3 regions of the Mesorhizobium sp. WSM4307 genome follow, and region 3 is predicted to be linked to each of the others. Evidence: predicted binding sites of a transcription regulator. Region 3 holds the regulator's gene; each other region holds the start of a gene.
What was found. The regulator HrcA, encoded in region 3, represses chaperone genes, less so after heat shock. The targets are predictions, from matches to a motif close to GTTAGCACTCNCNNNNNGNGAGTGCTAAC.
Positions count from the first base shown of each region.

Region 1 (5,333 bases), on a different contig from region 3:
CAGGTCGAGCGACAGCGCGTCGGGCGCTGTCCCGCCGGCGGCGGCGGCGCCATATTTCGGGATGATCTCGGCATTGGGGATGATGTCGAGCTTGATCTGGTCCTTATGCGCCTTGTTGTAGGCATCGACGATGCGCGGCATGAAATTCGAGCCGTCGGCGCGCACCCAGATGTTGGCGGTGTCGGCGGCGGCAGCGCCGAGACCACCGCCCAGTACGGCAGCGGCCAGGGCCAGTTTGGCAATCACGTTCCTCATGTTCTCCTCCTCCAAGGGTTGGCCGCGGTGCGCGGCTTGGCGCGGTCACGCGGCGCTGCGTTTTCAGCCGTCCGGTGGGCGGCCACAGGACTGACGCACCACCAGCCGGCACGGCAGTTTTCGAATGCCCGGCGCGGCGGGCTGACCGCCGACCAGGGAAAGCAGGGTCAGCCCGGCCTCGCGCCCGAGGGCGACCAGGTTCATGTCGACCGAGGTCAGCGGCGGACGCGTCGCTTCGGCGACGATCTCCCAATTGTCGAAACCGATGACGCCGACATCGCCTGGAACGTCGAGGCCGCGCTCGCGCAAGGCATCGATGACACCGCGCGCGATCTGGTCGTTGCCGCAAAAAACGGCGTCGGGCCGTTCGCTCTTGCCGTCGAACAATTGCGCCACCGCTTCATGCCCCCAGGCTTCCGACCAGGCGCCGAGCAGCGGCGCGGTGACCGGCAGCCCGTTTTCGGCGAGCACGTCGCGATAGGCCTGGGCGCGGGCGTGCACCACGGCAAAGCTCGCCGGCCCGCTGACATGGGCGATGCGCCTGCGCCCAAGCCGGCAGAAATGTTCGACCGCCAGCCGCGCGCCGCCGGCATCGTCCGAGACGAAGGCGACGGCGTCGGGATCGGGCTGGGTAAAGGCATAGATCACCGGGATGCGCAGATTGGCGAGATCGACGGGCAGATGGCGGTCGATGCGCTTGCCGGTGGCGATGATGCCGTCGACGCGCTTGTCGAGCATGGCCTCGACATGCAACTGGCCCAGCCGCGGATCCTCCTCGACATTGCACAGGAACACCGAGACGCCATTGTCGACCAGCGCGTCCGAAATGCCCGACATCAGCGGCAGCGAGAAGCGGCCATAAGTATCGTTGGTGAGCAGGCCGACGGTGAAGGAGCGGCGTCTGAGCAGGCTCTGCGCCAGGCTGTTGGGCCGGAAGCCCAGGCTCCGCGCCGTCTCGCGGATGCGCTCGCGCGTCTCGGCGGTCATGCGCCCCTGGTCGTTGAGCGCCTTCGAGGCCGTGGCGACGCTGACGCCGGCCCGCGCCGCCACGTCACGCAAGGTGACGGGCTTGGGGAAAACCGGAACAGGCTGATCGTCCGATGCCATCGAGAATCCTGAGTTGGGAAAAGGTTTTCTCTTACAGGCCGGAGCATGGCCCGGCCAATGGCCGAGCCCGATCGGAACTGTTTGGAAAAACCTTTTCTCAAGTCGAGGCTAAGCCAGATCGGGAGATCGTTCAAGGGGAAAGTTGACGTCCGTGATCGCTTCGCCGCAAGGGTCTGCCGAAGAGCGACGCCAGGCGACATTTTCCAAAGTACCGACAGAACGGCCGTTGGGCCTTAACGTTTCCGCAAGCATTTCCCCGTTAGTTCGGTTGCCATGGCCTCGTGGCGGAGCGGCTACGCTGGAGACGGCAAATCTCTGAAGCCTCGGTTCGATCCCGAGGCGAGGCCTCCAAAAACCCTACAGCCGAGAATCTGTGCCCGACCTTCTGGCACACTGCGCATGGATCTGCCGCAGATCTGGGCCATCGTCGATGTCTTGACTGGCCAGCCAGGCGTGATCAGGCAAGAGATGATGGTCGGCATGAGCCCGCGCGAGGCCGAGGACATGGTCGTGCAGATGAATGTAGGCGACATCAGGAGAGGGCGGAGCGCAAGGGTTGAACGTTCCGGGGTGGGCCAAGGCCCGCAACACCAAAACAAGAAGGATTCCCGTGAGAGCGAGCCTGAGGCAAAAGATACTGGAGGTCTGCGACCGCAAGATTTCCGAGAAAGGGCCCGCCGTCGGCCTGTCGTTCTACGCGTTTTTCGCCAACAGGAATGACGACCCCGAACTGCTGATGGAAGCAGCGGAATGGTGGATCAGGACCCACCGCCTCGACCATTTCGAAAAAGCCGCGAAGATACGGACGATGATCGAGGACATGGACCTCGGCTGATCAGCCGAAGTCGTCGGATGTCAGCACATACATGCTCTTGCGCGTACGGCCGTAGGCCTTCGACGCAACATCGCGGATGACGCTGCTCTCGGTGTCGAACGTTGCGAGGTAGCCCGCTTCATCGGCGCTGGTTCGCGGCTGGATCTTGCTCATCGCATCGACGGCAACCGAGAAGGAAATCTGGAACATGCCGTCATGGCCGACGAAGCGGATGCGCTTGCCGGCTTCGTCATAGCTGCGGCTGCGGTTGGGGAAGGTCAGGCTCATGTTTTTGCCTCCGTTGCGGCGGCCTTCTTGGTCGCCCGCTTCTTCTTCGGCGTCGGGTTCAGGGCTTCGGCGACGCGATCCGCCTCTTCCTTGGCCAGGCGCAATGTCCTGAGCTTTGCGGTCTTGATCTCCCTGGCCCGCGCCTCGGACATGTACTCGGCGGTTGCCTTGTTGCGCTCCGCCGTCTTCTTCTGCTTGTCGACGAAGCGGGCTTCAGCTTTTTCCATGATCGTCTGATTGCCGTCAGTCATCGCATAAATCTCCTTGGGGCTGGAATCGAGAAAATGAACTTGTCCGATAAATAGGCATCCGACCGGCAAAATTCAATTTTTTGAATTATTTGACCGCCTCCGGATATCACGAAACGGCAGGCCGAAATAATACTTTTCAATATTTAATCGCCCTGCGAATAATTTTTGGCACTCCTATCTATCGAGTGCCAAAGCGCCTATAGGAAGGGCGCGGCCGCCTAAGCCGGCCCCAGAAAGAAGTTTTCATGAAGTTTCGGCCACTCCACGACCGCGTCGTTATCCGGCGCGCCGAAGGCGATACCAAATCCAAGGGCGGCATCATCATTCCCGACAATGCCAAGGAAAAACCGCAGGAAGGCGAAATCATCGCCGTCGGCCCCGGCGCACGCGACGAAAACGGCGCGCTTGTGCCGCTTGACGTCAAGGCCGGCGATCTGATCCTGTTCGGCAAATGGTCGGGCACCGAGGTCAAGATCGACGGCGAGGACCTTCTGATCATGAAGGAAGCCGACATTATGGGCGTCATCGAGAAGAGCGTCGAAGCCAAGAAGGCCGCCTGACTGGAGCGCCGCGCCTTCCGCGCGGGGTTCGTCCACTCCAAATTCGAACGGGATTGAAAAAATGTCTGCCAAGGAAATCAAATTCGCCACCGACGCGCGTGACCGCATGCTGCGCGGCGTCGAGATCCTCACCAATGCGGTGAAGGTCACGCTCGGCCCCAAGGGCCGCAACGTCATCATCGACAAGGCCTATGGCGCGCCGCGCATCACCAAGGACGGCGTCACCGTCGCCAAGGAAATCGAGCTTGCCGACAAGTTCGAGAACATGGGCGCGCAGATGGTGCGGGAAGTGGCCTCGAAGACCAACGACCTCGCCGGTGACGGCACCACCACCGCCACCTTGCTCGCCGCCTCGATCCTGCGCGAAGGCGCCAAGCTGGTTGCCGCCGGCATGAACCCGATGGACTTGAAGCGCGGCATAGACCAGGCGGTCGCCGCCGTTGTCGTCGAGATCAAGGCCAAGGCGAAGAAGGTCAAGTCGTCGGCCGAGATCGCGCAGGTCGGTACCATCGCCGCCAATGGCGATGTAACCGTCGGCGAGATGATCGCCAAGGCGATGGACAAGGTCGGCAATGACGGCGTCATCACCGTCGAGGAAGCCAAGACCGCCGAAACCGAACTCGATGTCGTCGAGGGCATGCAGTTCGACCGCGGCTATCTCAGCCCGTATTTCGTCACCAATGCCGACAAGATGCGTGTCGAGCTGGAAGAGCCCTATGTGCTCATCCACGAGAAGAAGCTCGGCAATCTGCAGGCTATGCTGCCGATCCTCGAAGCGGTGGTGCAGGGCGGCAGGCCGCTGCTGATCATCTCCGAGGACGTCGAGGGCGAGGCGCTGGCCACGCTGGTCGTCAACAAACTGCGCGGCGGCCTCAAGGTCGCGGCCGTCAAGGCCCCGGGCTTCGGCGATCGCCGCAAGGCGATGCTGGAAGACATTGCGGTGCTGACCGCAGGCCAGATGATTTCCGAGGATCTCGGCATCAAGCTCGACAACGTCACCGTCGAGATGCTCGGCCGCGCCAAGCGCGTGCTGATCGACAAGGACACCACCACGATTGTCGACGGCGCCGGCACCAAGGCCACCATCCAGGCGCGCGTCGCCCAGATCAAGGGCCAGATCGAGGAGACGACCTCCGACTACGACAAGGAAAAGCTGCAGGAGCGGCTGGCCAAGCTGTCGGGCGGCGTTGCCGTCATCCGCGTCGGCGGCGTCACCGAGTCGGAAGTCAAGGAAAAGAAGGACCGCATCGACGACGCGCTGAACGCGACGCGCGCGGCGGTCGAGGAAGGCATCGTGCCCGGCGGCGGCGTCGCCCTGCTGCGTGCAAGGTCGGCACTATCGGGCCTCAACGGCGCCAATGCCGATGTCACCGCCGGCATCTCGATCGTGCTGCGGGCGCTTGAAGCGCCGATCCGCCAGATCGCCGAGAATTCCGGCGTCGAGGGCTCCATCGTCGTCGGCAAGCTCGCCGACGGCAAGGATCACAATCAGGGCTTTGACGCCCAGAACGAGACCTATGTCGACATGATCAAGGCCGGCATCGTCGACCCGGCGAAAGTGGTGCGCACCGCGCTGCAGGACGCCGGCTCGATCGCAGCGCTTCTGATCACCGCCGAAGCGATGATCACCGACATCCCGGCCAAGGATGCGGCACCGGCGGGTGGCGGCGGCGGCATGGGCGGCTACTAAGGATGCAGCCGGCCTTGGAGGGTGGTTCATAGAAGTCACCTTTCAGCCTGACCTGAATCCGAGCCGGCTTCAGGAGCCGGATCTTGCCGCCGGGGGATTTTCTCCCGGCGCGCAGGCCTCTAGCCGATGAGATCGATCCATGATCGTGTTCGCGCGGAAGCCGCAGACGGTCGTCACGACCGAAACCACCGAGGACAACCGCTTCGACCGCATCCGCAGGATTGCCGCCGACAAGCACTAGAAATCGGATTCCGACACGGCCGCACCACAAAAGGGCGAGCCCAAGCGCCCGATGTAAAGCCGCGCCCGACGCTACTGGCCGTTCAATCTCAGCACCACATCGCGCGTCAATGGCGCGAGCTCGATGC
Region 1 covers NZ_VFTB01000012.1:1,028-6,360, forward strand. The annotation lists gene FJV83_RS27000 (sugar ABC transporter substrate-binding protein) at 1-255, opposite strand, end outside; gene FJV83_RS27005 (LacI family DNA-binding transcriptional regulator) at 319-1,362, opposite strand; gene FJV83_RS27015 (DUF6500 family protein) at 1,973-2,197, shown strand; gene FJV83_RS27020 (DUF1488 domain-containing protein) at 2,198-2,464, opposite strand; gene FJV83_RS27025 (hypothetical protein) at 2,461-2,715, opposite strand; gene FJV83_RS27030 (co-chaperone GroES) at 2,961-3,275, shown strand; gene groL (chaperonin GroEL) at 3,337-4,965, shown strand.
Region 1: FJV83_RS27030 (co-chaperone GroES) is a predicted target of HrcA. The motif match lies at 2,880-2,908, and genes of this name have one in related genera.

Region 2 (5,333 bases), on a different contig from region 3:
TGCCGTTGGGAGTGGTTGGCGCTGTTGGCGCGGCTGTCGTCGAAAGCGCCGCAACCGTTGCAATACGGGCCACGGCGGCCGTGACCGCGGCATTGCCGGCCAGCGGGTCGGGGGTGGATTTCTTGGTGATCACCGCGGTCGCCCCGCCTGGGCCGGTGATGCCGTTGCAAGGCTGGCTCGGGGCAGCGGCGGAATTGTAGTTGACGCCGAGCGCCGAAATGCTGGTGCCGCAGGGGACGGTCACCGTGTTGTTGGAAGAGACGGTGCATTTCTGCGCCGAGATCGAGGTACCGCCGCTCAGCGTCAGGCCGGTCTGCGTGCCGTCGAGCGCGAGCATGCATCCGGGCGTTTGCGGCTGCGCACCAAGCTCGGCCACCGAATTGGCATAGATCTGCAATTGCTGGCGATCGTTCAGGACGCGTGCCAGGAACAGCGTCCTGTAGGTGTTGATCGACACCGAAACCGCGTTGACGCCGATCGTTTTCGGGGAGGCGACCAGGCTCACCTGTACATTGGCGGCGGGAACGCCGTTGAGCACCGCGACGCCGACGGCGGTAGCAGTCATCTGCGAGGTGGACTTGTTCACATTGTAGGCGAGGGCGCCCGCATAGGCCGACAGGTCGGCCACGCGCTGATTGTCGGCGCGCTCGACGAGGGCTGCGCCATATTCGGTCACCAGGGCGGCCATGCCGATCAGGACCGGCATCACCAGTGCCGAGATGATCAGCACGTTGCCGTCGCGGTTTCGCAAAAATCGCCGGAAAAATTGCATCGATGGTTACCCGACACGCCGTACGCGGAGCAACCTCGCCATGCTCCCGCCCTTTAGTAATCGCGAATGTGTTAAAAAATATTGTCTGACAAATTCACCTAGCGCCGTCAAAGCTTAGTCGAAACCTCTGATTTTGCTGGAAAACTGCTCAAGAAAGGAGCGAGTGCCCCGTCGAGTGGTGCAGACCTCGATGGTCGCTACCGTTGCAGGAGGCAATGAAAAAGGGCGGCATCGCTGCCGCCCTTTCGTATGCATAAGCCAGGTGGCTTGGATTAGAAGTCCATGCCGCCACTCGAGCCCGCTTGCGGGCTCGAGCAATGTAAGTTCATGGGCGTGCTTTATGGACTTCTTAGAAGTCCATGCCGCCCATGCCGCCCATGCCGCCGCCGCCCATGCCGCCAGGCATGCCGCCGCCAGCCGACTCCTTCTTCGGAGCCTCCGCGATCATGGCTTCGGTGGTGACGAGCAGGCCGGCGACCGAGGCCGCGTCCTGGAGAGCCGTGCGGACAACCTTGACCGGATCGACGATACCCATGGCGATCATGTCGCCATATTCGCCGGTCTGGGCGTTGTAGCCGAAGGTCGCGCCCTTGTTCTCAAGGATCTTGCCGGCAACGATCGAGGCTTCCGCACCGGCGTTAGAGGCGATCTGGCGGGCCGGAGCCTGCAGAGCGCGACGCACGATGTTGATGCCAGCGGCCTGGTCGGCATTGGCGCCGGCAGCCTTGATGTTGGCCGAAGCGCGCAGCAGGGCCACGCCACCGCCGGCAACGATGCCTTCTTCCACGGCCGCGCGGGTCGCGTTCAGCGCATCGTCAACGCGGTCCTTCTTTTCCTTGACTTCGACTTCCGTCGCACCGCCGACGCGGATCACCGCAACGCCGCCCGCCAGCTTGGCGAGACGTTCCTGCAGCTTCTCCTTGTCGTAGTCCGAAGTGGTCTCTTCGATCTGCTGCTTGATCTGGGCAACGCGACCCTGGATCTCGGCCTTCTTGCCGGCGCCGTCGACGATGGTGGTGTTCTCCTTGGAGATCGACACCTTCTTGGCGCGGCCGAGCATGTTGAGGCCGACATTCTCAAGCTTGATGCCGAGGTCTTCCGAGATGACCTGGCCACCGGTGAGGATGGCGATGTCTTCCAGCATGGCCTTGCGCCGATCACCGAAGCCCGGAGCCTTGACGGCGGCGATCTTCAGGCCGCCACGCAGCTTGTTGACGACCAGCGTGGCCAGGGCCTCGCCTTCGACGTCTTCCGAGATGATGAGCAGCGGCTTGGAGGTCTGCACGACGGCTTCGAGAACCGGCAGCATTGCCTGCAGGTTGGAGAGCTTCTTCTCGTGGAGGAGGATGTAGGCGTCCTCGAGATCAGCGACCATCTTGTCGGCGTTGGTGACGAAGTAGGGCGAGAGATAGCCGCGGTCGAACTGCATGCCTTCGACGACTTCAAGTTCGGTCTCGGCGGTCTTGGCTTCCTCGACGGTGATGACGCCTTCGTTGCCGACCTTCTGCATCGCTTCCGCGATCATCTTGCCGACCGACTCGTCACCATTGGCCGAGATGGTGCCGACCTGGGCGACTTCCTCGGAGGTCTTGATCTTCTTGGCGGCCTTGCCGAGCGCCGCGACGACCTCGGTGACGGCCAGGTCGATGCCGCGCTTCAGGTCCATCGGGTTCATGCCGGCGGCAACCGACTTGTGGCCTTCCTGGACGATCGACTGCGCCAGAACCGTCGCGGTCGTGGTGCCGTCGCCGGCGATGTCGTTGGTCTTCGAAGCAACTTCGCGGACCATCTGCGCGCCCATGTTCTCGAACTTGTCCTCAAGCTCGATTTCCTTGGCGACGGTGACGCCGTCCTTGGTGATGCGCGGGGCGCCGAACGACTTGTCGATGACGACGTTGCGGCCCTTGGGGCCGAGCGTGACCTTCACCGCATCGGCGAGGATGTTGACGCCGCGCAGCATGCGCTCACGGGCATCACGGGAGAATTTTACGTCTTTAGCAGCCATTTTTAGCTCCTGGCAGGGGCTTGCGATAAAGCCCGGAATTCAGTTGACGGTGAGGCCGATGATCAGCCGATGATGCCCATGATGTCGGATTCCTTCATGATCAGAAGGTCTTCGCCATTGAGCTTGACTTCGGTGCCCGACCACTTGCCGAACAGGATGCGGTCGCCAGCCTTGACGTCCAGGGGGACCAGCTTGCCGCTTTCGTCGCGCGCGCCGGAGCCGACGGCGATGATCTCGCCTTCCTGCGGCTTTTCCTTGGCCGTATCCGGGATGATGATCCCGCCGGCGGTCTTGGATTCGGATTCGACCCGGCGAACGACCACGCGGTCATGAAGCGGGCGGAACTTCGACTTTGCCATTTTTTCTTCCTCGAATGAGAACGGTGAGAAACAGTTCCTCCGTCCGGCGAAGCCGGACATATAGTTAGCACTCACCAAGGGCGAGTGCTAACGTGGCGCTGAAATAGGCCGCCGACCTGCGAGAGTCAAGGCGCGCGGCAGCCTCGAAAGGCGGTAATTTTTTCCACGGATTGCGGCTTAGAGAAACAACCGCAACTGCGTGTGGATGATCGACCGGTAATCCTCGATGGTCCGGCGGCCTTCCGGCTGGCCCTGCGCGAGCGCCAGGCGCACCACGCCACCGGCGAGCTGGAAGATCAACAGGACCATGCGTTCGAACTGCTCATGCTTGCCCGGCTCGATCAAGGTGGTGACCTGGTCGCAGAACATCCTGGCCTGATGCCGGGTTTCGGCGATGTCGAGATTCTTCAGCGCCTTGTCGGCCTGGATGGCGTTCTGCAGGTCCTGGATGGCCGGATCGCCGGCGACGCGGCCGAGGTAGTCGTCAAGCAACCGGTCGGCGGCGGCGATGACGTCCTTGGCTTCGCGGACATCGGCGAGGATATCAGTCAATCGCGCGCGGCTCACCTCCGAAAACCGCTCATAGAGCATCGCCAGGATCGCCGACTTGTTGGGGAAGTAGTGATAGACGGTGGCGATTGGTCCGCCCGCCAACGCGCCGACTTCCTTCATGGTGACGGCGTCGATGCCCTTCTCGCCGATCAGCCGCATGGTCGTCGACAAGATGGCATCGATGCGCTCGCGGCTGCGCTCCTGCTTGGGCTTGCGCCTCGGTTCGGTCGCTGTTCGCCTTGCTTCCACCATACACCGGTCTTTCGCACGAATTGCCAAATTCTGGTTGACAAAAAATATGATCAAGTATCAGTTTCTAAAATACTGACAGATTGTCAGTTTTTTTGCCGTGCGACAAGGGACGTTGGGAGGCGGCTTTGGCATCTGGTGACGCGCATGCCGGAAGCGGCGACTGGCTGGTCGGCAATCCGACCGGCGGGCAGCTTGCCTCGGCGCTGTGGATCGGCTCGGTCGGCCTGCTCATTCTCGGCCTGCAGCCAGTGCTGCTCGGCGCTCTCTACACGGAGGGCCATGTCAGCGGCGACGAACTGGCGCTGGTCGCCACCGCCGAGATGATCGCCATTGCCATCGGTTCGGCGATCGTCGCGATGCTGCTATCGGCCCGCAACATGCGCTGGAAAAGTGCGGTGCTGCTGCTCCTGCTGGCGCTGGCGAATGTCTGGACGGCCTATGCCGCCGGGGCCAATGCATTGATGGCGGCACGCGCCTTGGCCGGCCTTGCCGAAGGCGGGCTTGTCGCGGTCGCCACCGAGCTGATCGCCCGTTCGCGGCGCGCCGAACGCATCGGCGGCTTTTTCGTCACCATGCAGACGCTGGCGCAATGCGCGCTTGCCCTGCTGCTGGCGCTTTATGTCATCCCGGCCGCCGGATCGGCCGGCGGCTTCCTCATTCTCGCGGTCGTCTGCGTCCTGTCGCTCATCGTCGCCTTCGTCGTCCCCACCGATTACGCCATTCTGCCCAAGGACGAGAACCTCGCCAATGTGCTGACGATTCCTTCGATTACCGCCCTGTTGTGCGTCTTCTGTTACTTCATGTTCTTCGGCTCGGTCTGGGCGTTTCTGGAACCGGTTGGCGCCCAATTCGGCATTGACGGCCGCACAGTCGGCCTGATCGTCTCGGCCAGCCTGGCGGTTCAGGTCCTGGGCGCGATGACGGCGACCGTGTTCGAGGCGCGCATCGATTATCGGGTTGCCATCGCACTCATTGGCACTGTCGCGCTTGTCGCCTCGCTCGTGCTGGCCAGCGGACCTGGCCTCACCACCTTCTGGGTCGCCGCCCTGGTCATGGGTTTCATTCTCCTGTTCATCGTGCCCTACCAGATCCGCCTGGCGATCACGGCCGATGACACCCGCACCGCCGTGCTCCTGGTGCCGGCCGCGCAGCTCTTCGGCCTGGCGATCGGGCCGGTTGCGGCGTCGCTGCTCATCGACGGCAAGGATTTCCGCCCGGTTCCGGAATTCGCTGCCGGCAGTGCCTTGGCCAGTGTGCTGTTGCTTGGCCTGTTCATCCTCGTGGCGCGGCGTCGCCGGGTTGTTGCGTGAGCGCCATGTCGAACATCTGGAGCAACTGGTCCGGTTTTGTCACTGCCGCGCCGCGGCTGATCGCCAGCCCCGCCGATGCCAGC
Region 2 covers NZ_VFTB01000002.1:270,623-275,955, forward strand. The annotation lists gene FJV83_RS04965 (TadE/TadG family type IV pilus assembly protein) at 1-772, opposite strand, end outside; gene groL (chaperonin GroEL) at 1,122-2,777, opposite strand; gene groES (co-chaperone GroES) at 2,840-3,136, opposite strand; gene FJV83_RS04980 (TetR/AcrR family transcriptional regulator) at 3,314-3,940, opposite strand; gene FJV83_RS04985 (MFS transporter) at 4,066-5,250, shown strand; gene FJV83_RS04990 (D-arabinono-1,4-lactone oxidase) at 5,256-5,333, shown strand, end outside.
Region 2: groES (co-chaperone GroES) is a predicted target of HrcA. The motif match lies at 3,200-3,228, and genes of this name have one in related genera.

Region 3 (5,333 bases):
CCTTCGCCGCGGCCAACGCCTTGATGTAGGCGTTTTCCTCGAAGGTCGTGCCGGTCTCGTCCGGTTCAGGCAGGCCGTAGTCCTTGGCCGACTTCGCCTCGAAGCCGAACGGTCCCATCAGGTCGGCGAATTCGCGCAGCTTGCCGGCATTGTGGCTGGCGACGACGATCTTCTTGCCATCAAGTGTATGCATCAAAGGCCCCAGATTCTCGGCTCGGCGAACTCGATCGAATTGCCCGAGGGGTCGCGTATATAGAGCGAACGGCCGCCTTGCGGCCATTCGAATTCGCTTTCGATGGCGATCTTCTTCGCCTCGAGATGCGCTTTCCAAGCCACAATTTCATCCGCGCTGGCGGCAAAGCAGAGATGACCTTCGCCGACCGCGCCGTGCGGCGGCACCGGCAGCCGGGCATCCGGCGCCGGCGGGATCTTGGTTGCCTCGGCGTTGAAGATGAGCAGCACGCCCGGCCCGCAGCGAAAGAAAAGATGCCTGCCGTCGACCTTGCCGAGGAACGTGAGGCCGAGGATGTCGGTGTAGAAATGCTCGGCCGCGTTGAGATCAGTCACATAGAGCGCTGATTCCAAAATTGCATTGGGTGTCACGAGGCACCCCCCTCTGCCCTACCGGGCATCTCCCCCTCAAGGGGGGAGATCAGCAGCCTCAATCTCGCCGCCCATCTTGCAACGCCGGAGATTGGCGAAGGCCGAGATGACATCCGATCTCCCCCCTTGAGGGGGAGATGGCCGGCAGGCCAGAGGGGGGTGCCTGGGCTCGGCATCAAAAACCTACACCACCGCCATTTGCTGCAAACTCACCAGCCGCGAAATGCCTTTCTTGGCCAGGCCCATCAACTCGGCGAACTGGTCTTCCGAGAAAGGCTCGCCCTCGGCCGTGCCCTGGATCTCGACGATGCCGCCCTTGCCGGTCATGACGAAATTGGCGTCGGTGCCGGCCGCGGAATCCTCGAGATAATCGAGGTCGATGACCGGCTGGCCGTCATGGATGCCGCAGGAAATCGCCGCGACATGGTCCTTCAGCACCTTCGAGACACTGGCCATCTGCCGGGCTTCCATCCAGCGCAGGCAGTCGTACAGCGCCACCCAGCCGCCGGTGATCGAGGCGGTGCGGGTGCCGCCATCGGCCTGGATGACGTCGCAATCGACGGTGATCTGCTGCTCGCCCAGCGCCTGCAAATCGACCACGGCGCGCAGCGAGCGGCCGATCAGGCGCTGGATTTCCAGCGTGCGGCCGCCCTGCTTGCCGGCGGAGGCCTCGCGGCGCATGCGCTCGCCGGTCGAGCGCGGCAGCATGCCATATTCGGCCGTCACCCAGCCCTTGCCGGAATTGCGCATCCAGCCCGGCACCTTCTCCTCGAGGCTCGCGGTGCACAGGACATGGGTGTCGCCGAACTTCACCAGGCACGAACCTTCGGCGTGCTTGGAGACGCCGCGCTCGAAGGAGATGGCGCGCATTTCGTCGAATTGGCGTTTGGAGGGGCGCATTCAGGCTTCTTTCCCAGTCATTTTTCGGAATCGTGGCCGGCTTTTAGCCGCATGGGGGGCAGCGCGCAAAGGAAAACGGACCGGGCGATCCGATACAGAGACAGGTTGCGCCCACCCTGCCGAAGTCTATATCCTGAGGACGGAGGTTTTTGGCCGAATGACCAAGGCAATCGATCCGGGTTCGCAGCCGCTCGCACTTCAATCACTCGACATGCGCTCTCGTGACATCTTCCGGCGCATCGTCGATTCCTATCTCAGGGATGGCGAGCCCGTGGGCTCGCGCAGCCTGTCGCGCATCCTGCCGTCCTCGCTGTCGCCGGCCACCATCCGCAATGTGATGAGCGACCTCGAGCATCTCGGCCTGATCTACGCGCCGCACATTTCGGCCGGACGGCTGCCGACGCAGGCCGGCCTGCGCTTCTTCGTCGATGCCTTCATGGAACTTGGCGACCTCTCCGACGAGGAGCGCCGCACCATCGAGGCGCAGGTGCGGGCCTCAGGCTCTGGCGCGACGCTGGAGCACATGCTGACCGAGGCCAGCCAGATGCTGTCGGGCATGTCGCGCGGCGCCGGCCTGGTGCTGGCCGCCAAGAACGAGGTGGCGCTGAAGCATATCGAATTCATCCAGCTCGAGCCGACCAAGGCGCTCGCCGTGCTGGTGTCGCAAAATGGCGACGTCGAGAACCGCGTCGTCGAGCTGCCGGCGGGCATCACCGTCTCGCAGTTGCACGAGGCTTCGAATTTCCTCAATGCCCATATTCGCGGCCGTACGCTGGCGGAGGCGCGCACCGAAATCGCCCGCATCAAGGAAGAGACGAGAGCGGCCCTCGACACGCTGTCGCAGGACCTCGTCGAGAAAGGCCTGGCGGTGTGGGCGGGCGCCGAAAGCGGCCTGCCGGCACGGCTTATCGTGCGTGGCCGCGCCAACCTGCTCGAAAACGTCACCGCCCAGGCCGACATCGAGCTGCTGCGGCATCTGTTCGAGGACATGGAAACGCAGGACGGGCTGATCCAGCTGCTCGACCTCGCCGAGCAGGGATCGGGCGTGCGCATCTTCATCGGGTCGGAAAACAAGCTGTTTTCGCTGTCGGGCTCGTCGCTGGTTGTCGCGCCCTATCGCGACAAGGACGCCCGCGTCGTCGGCGCGCTCGGGGTCATCGGCCCGACCCGGCTGAACTACGCCCGCATCGTGCCGATGGTCGATTATACGGCGCAGTTGATATCGCGCATGTTGCGCTAAGGTGTGGATGTTCGGGTGATGCGTACGACCAGTACGCTCCGGTTCTCGGTATCGACCATTTTCGGCTCGGCCTGACCTGAAGCTCTGCACCTTAGTGCCAAAATCGAAACGGGCAGCAAGGAGAAAAAGAATGGCGCTCGAAGAACTCAAGGCCCGGATCAGCCTGCTGCTCGAGGAAATGGTCAACCAGCCGGAAGACCAGCACGAAATCCAGGAACAATTGCGCGAGAAATTGCGGGAAATGCGCGCCATGGGCCTGCCGCTGCCGGCCGATCTCGTCGCGCTGGAAAAACGCCTCGACGACGATTTTTACGCGGCCGGGACATAAAGCCGGACTTTCGCTTCCTCATCAGGTCGAGTGAGGCGGAACCCGGAGACAAGCCGGCCGTTGGTTTCCTTCGCGACCAGATGGAGGACAAGATGATCCGATTGGCCGGACTGGTGATCCCCGCCCTCTTTCTCACAGGCGCGGCATTCGCCCAGCAGGCCGACCAGCCGGTGCTGAAGGGTGCGGCCGCCTTTGGCGACTGGCGTGCCGACAGACCGGGCGTGCGCCGCCTGATCAAGCCGGAAGACCTGCCGAAGCCTTACGTCACCAAGTCGGTGTCGAACAGCGCCGGCCTTGCCGACATGCCGACGGGCGCGAAGCCGCAATTGCCGCCGGGTTTTTCGGCCGAACTGATCGCCTCCGGCATCGAAAATCCGCGCGCCGTGCGCGTCGCACCTAATGGCGACCTGTTCGTCGCCGACAGCGAAGCCAACCAGATCCGCGTCTATCGCCTGGCCAAGGACAGCGCCAAGCCCGCCGAGGACCGCATTTTCGCCGGCAATCTCAACCAGCCCTATGGCATTGCCTTCTATCCGCCGGGCGATGATCCGCAATGGGTATATGTCGCCAACAGCGACAGCATCGTGCGCTTTGCCTACCGCGGTGGCGACCTGAAGGCATCCGGCGAACCGGAAATCATCGTCGCCAACATTCCCTCGAACCATCACTGGACCCGCGACATCGTCTTTTCGCCGGATGGCAAGACGCTCTATCTGTCGGTCGGCTCCGGTTCGAACGTCGCCGAGGACATGGGCAAGGCGCCGGATGGCGGCCTCGACGCGTGGGTGACATCGCAGCCGCTCGGCGCAAGCTGGGGCTCCGAAGAGGGGCGCGCCGACGTGCAAGCCTTCGATCCGGACGGCAAGAACGGCCGCATCGTCGCCACCGGCCTGCGCAACTGCTCGGGCATGACCATCCAGCCGGCGACCGGGGCGCTGTGGTGCGTCGTCAACGAGCGCGACGCGCTGGGCGACAATGTGCCGTTCGAATACGCCACCTCGGTCAAGGACGGCGCGTATTATGGCTGGCCCTGGTACTATATCGGCAACCACGAGGACCCGCGTCACAAGGGCGCGCGGCCCGACCTCGCCGGCAAGGCAACCATTCCCGATGTGCTGATGCAGGCGCATTCGGCGCCGCTCAACATCACCTTTTACGACCGCAAGGACCTGCCCGCCGACAGCGGTTTTCCCAAGGAATACCGGGGGGATGCCTTCGTCGCCCTGCACGGTTCGTGGAATCGCGGCAACAGGACCGGCTACAAGGTCGTCCGCCTGCTGTTCAAGGGTGGCAAGCCGACCGGCGAATATGAGGACTTCATGACCGGCTTCGTCGTCTCCAACGGCGAGGTCTGGGGCCGGCCGGTCGGCGTGGCGGTGGCCCATGACGGGGCGCTGATCATGACCGAGGACGGCAACGGTACGATCTGGCGTGTGACCTATGACGGCGGCCGTTCCTGATCCTGCTTGGACAATGCAGACCTCCTCACCCGGATTGCCAACCGAATTGCGAAGGGCAATTCGGGGCAATCCGACCTCTCCCCCCTCGGGGACAGGAGCTTGTTAGCGCCGGCGCCTTTCTCTTCTCCCCCACGGGGGTCCGAAGGACGGGCGAGGCCCGTGACTCGCCCCGGCAAAGGTGGCCGCGAAGCGGCCGGATGAGGGGGGCCTTATAGGGCGAAGACCGCGCTGTCTGGTGCAATCAAATCCAATCCTCAGGAAATTCAATTCCATTCGGATGTATGCAATATGGCCCTTCAATCTGGGACCTATCCATGACCCTCACCGGCTTCCTCGCCTACAGTGCCGCCCTCGGCATCGCCGCCGCCATTCCCGGCCCCGGCGTCACCGCGCTTGTCGCGCGGGCGCTCGGCTCCGGTTTTCGCTCGTCGCTGGCCATGTCCTTTGGCCTGATGCTGGGCGACCTCACCTATCTGACCGCCGTGGTGCTCGGCCTCGCCTTCGTGGCGCAGACCTTCGGCATGGTGTTCCTGGCTATCAAATGGGCCGGCGTTGCCTATCTGGCATTTCTGGGCTGGCGCTTCTGGACCGCCGGCATCACGCCCGAAACGGTCGAGGCCCGGAAGGGCAAGGGCGGGCTGGTGTCGAGTTTCATCGCCGGCCTCACCGTCACGCTCGGCAATCCGAAGACGATGATCTTCTACCTCGCCATCACGCCGACCATCGTCGACCTGAAGACCATTACGCTGGCCGATTACGGCATTCTCGCCGCGCTGACGGTGGTCGTGCTGTTCGTCGTGCT
Region 3 covers NZ_VFTB01000006.1:47,744-53,076, reverse strand. The annotation lists gene rdgB (RdgB/HAM1 family non-canonical purine NTP pyrophosphatase) at 1-193, opposite strand, end outside; gene FJV83_RS15520 (VOC family protein) at 193-603, opposite strand; gene rph (ribonuclease PH) at 787-1,503, opposite strand; gene hrcA (heat-inducible transcriptional repressor HrcA) at 1,661-2,743, shown strand; gene FJV83_RS15500 (hypothetical protein) at 2,874-3,071, shown strand; gene FJV83_RS15495 (sorbosone dehydrogenase family protein) at 3,164-4,531, shown strand; gene FJV83_RS15490 (LysE family translocator) at 4,846-5,333, shown strand, end outside.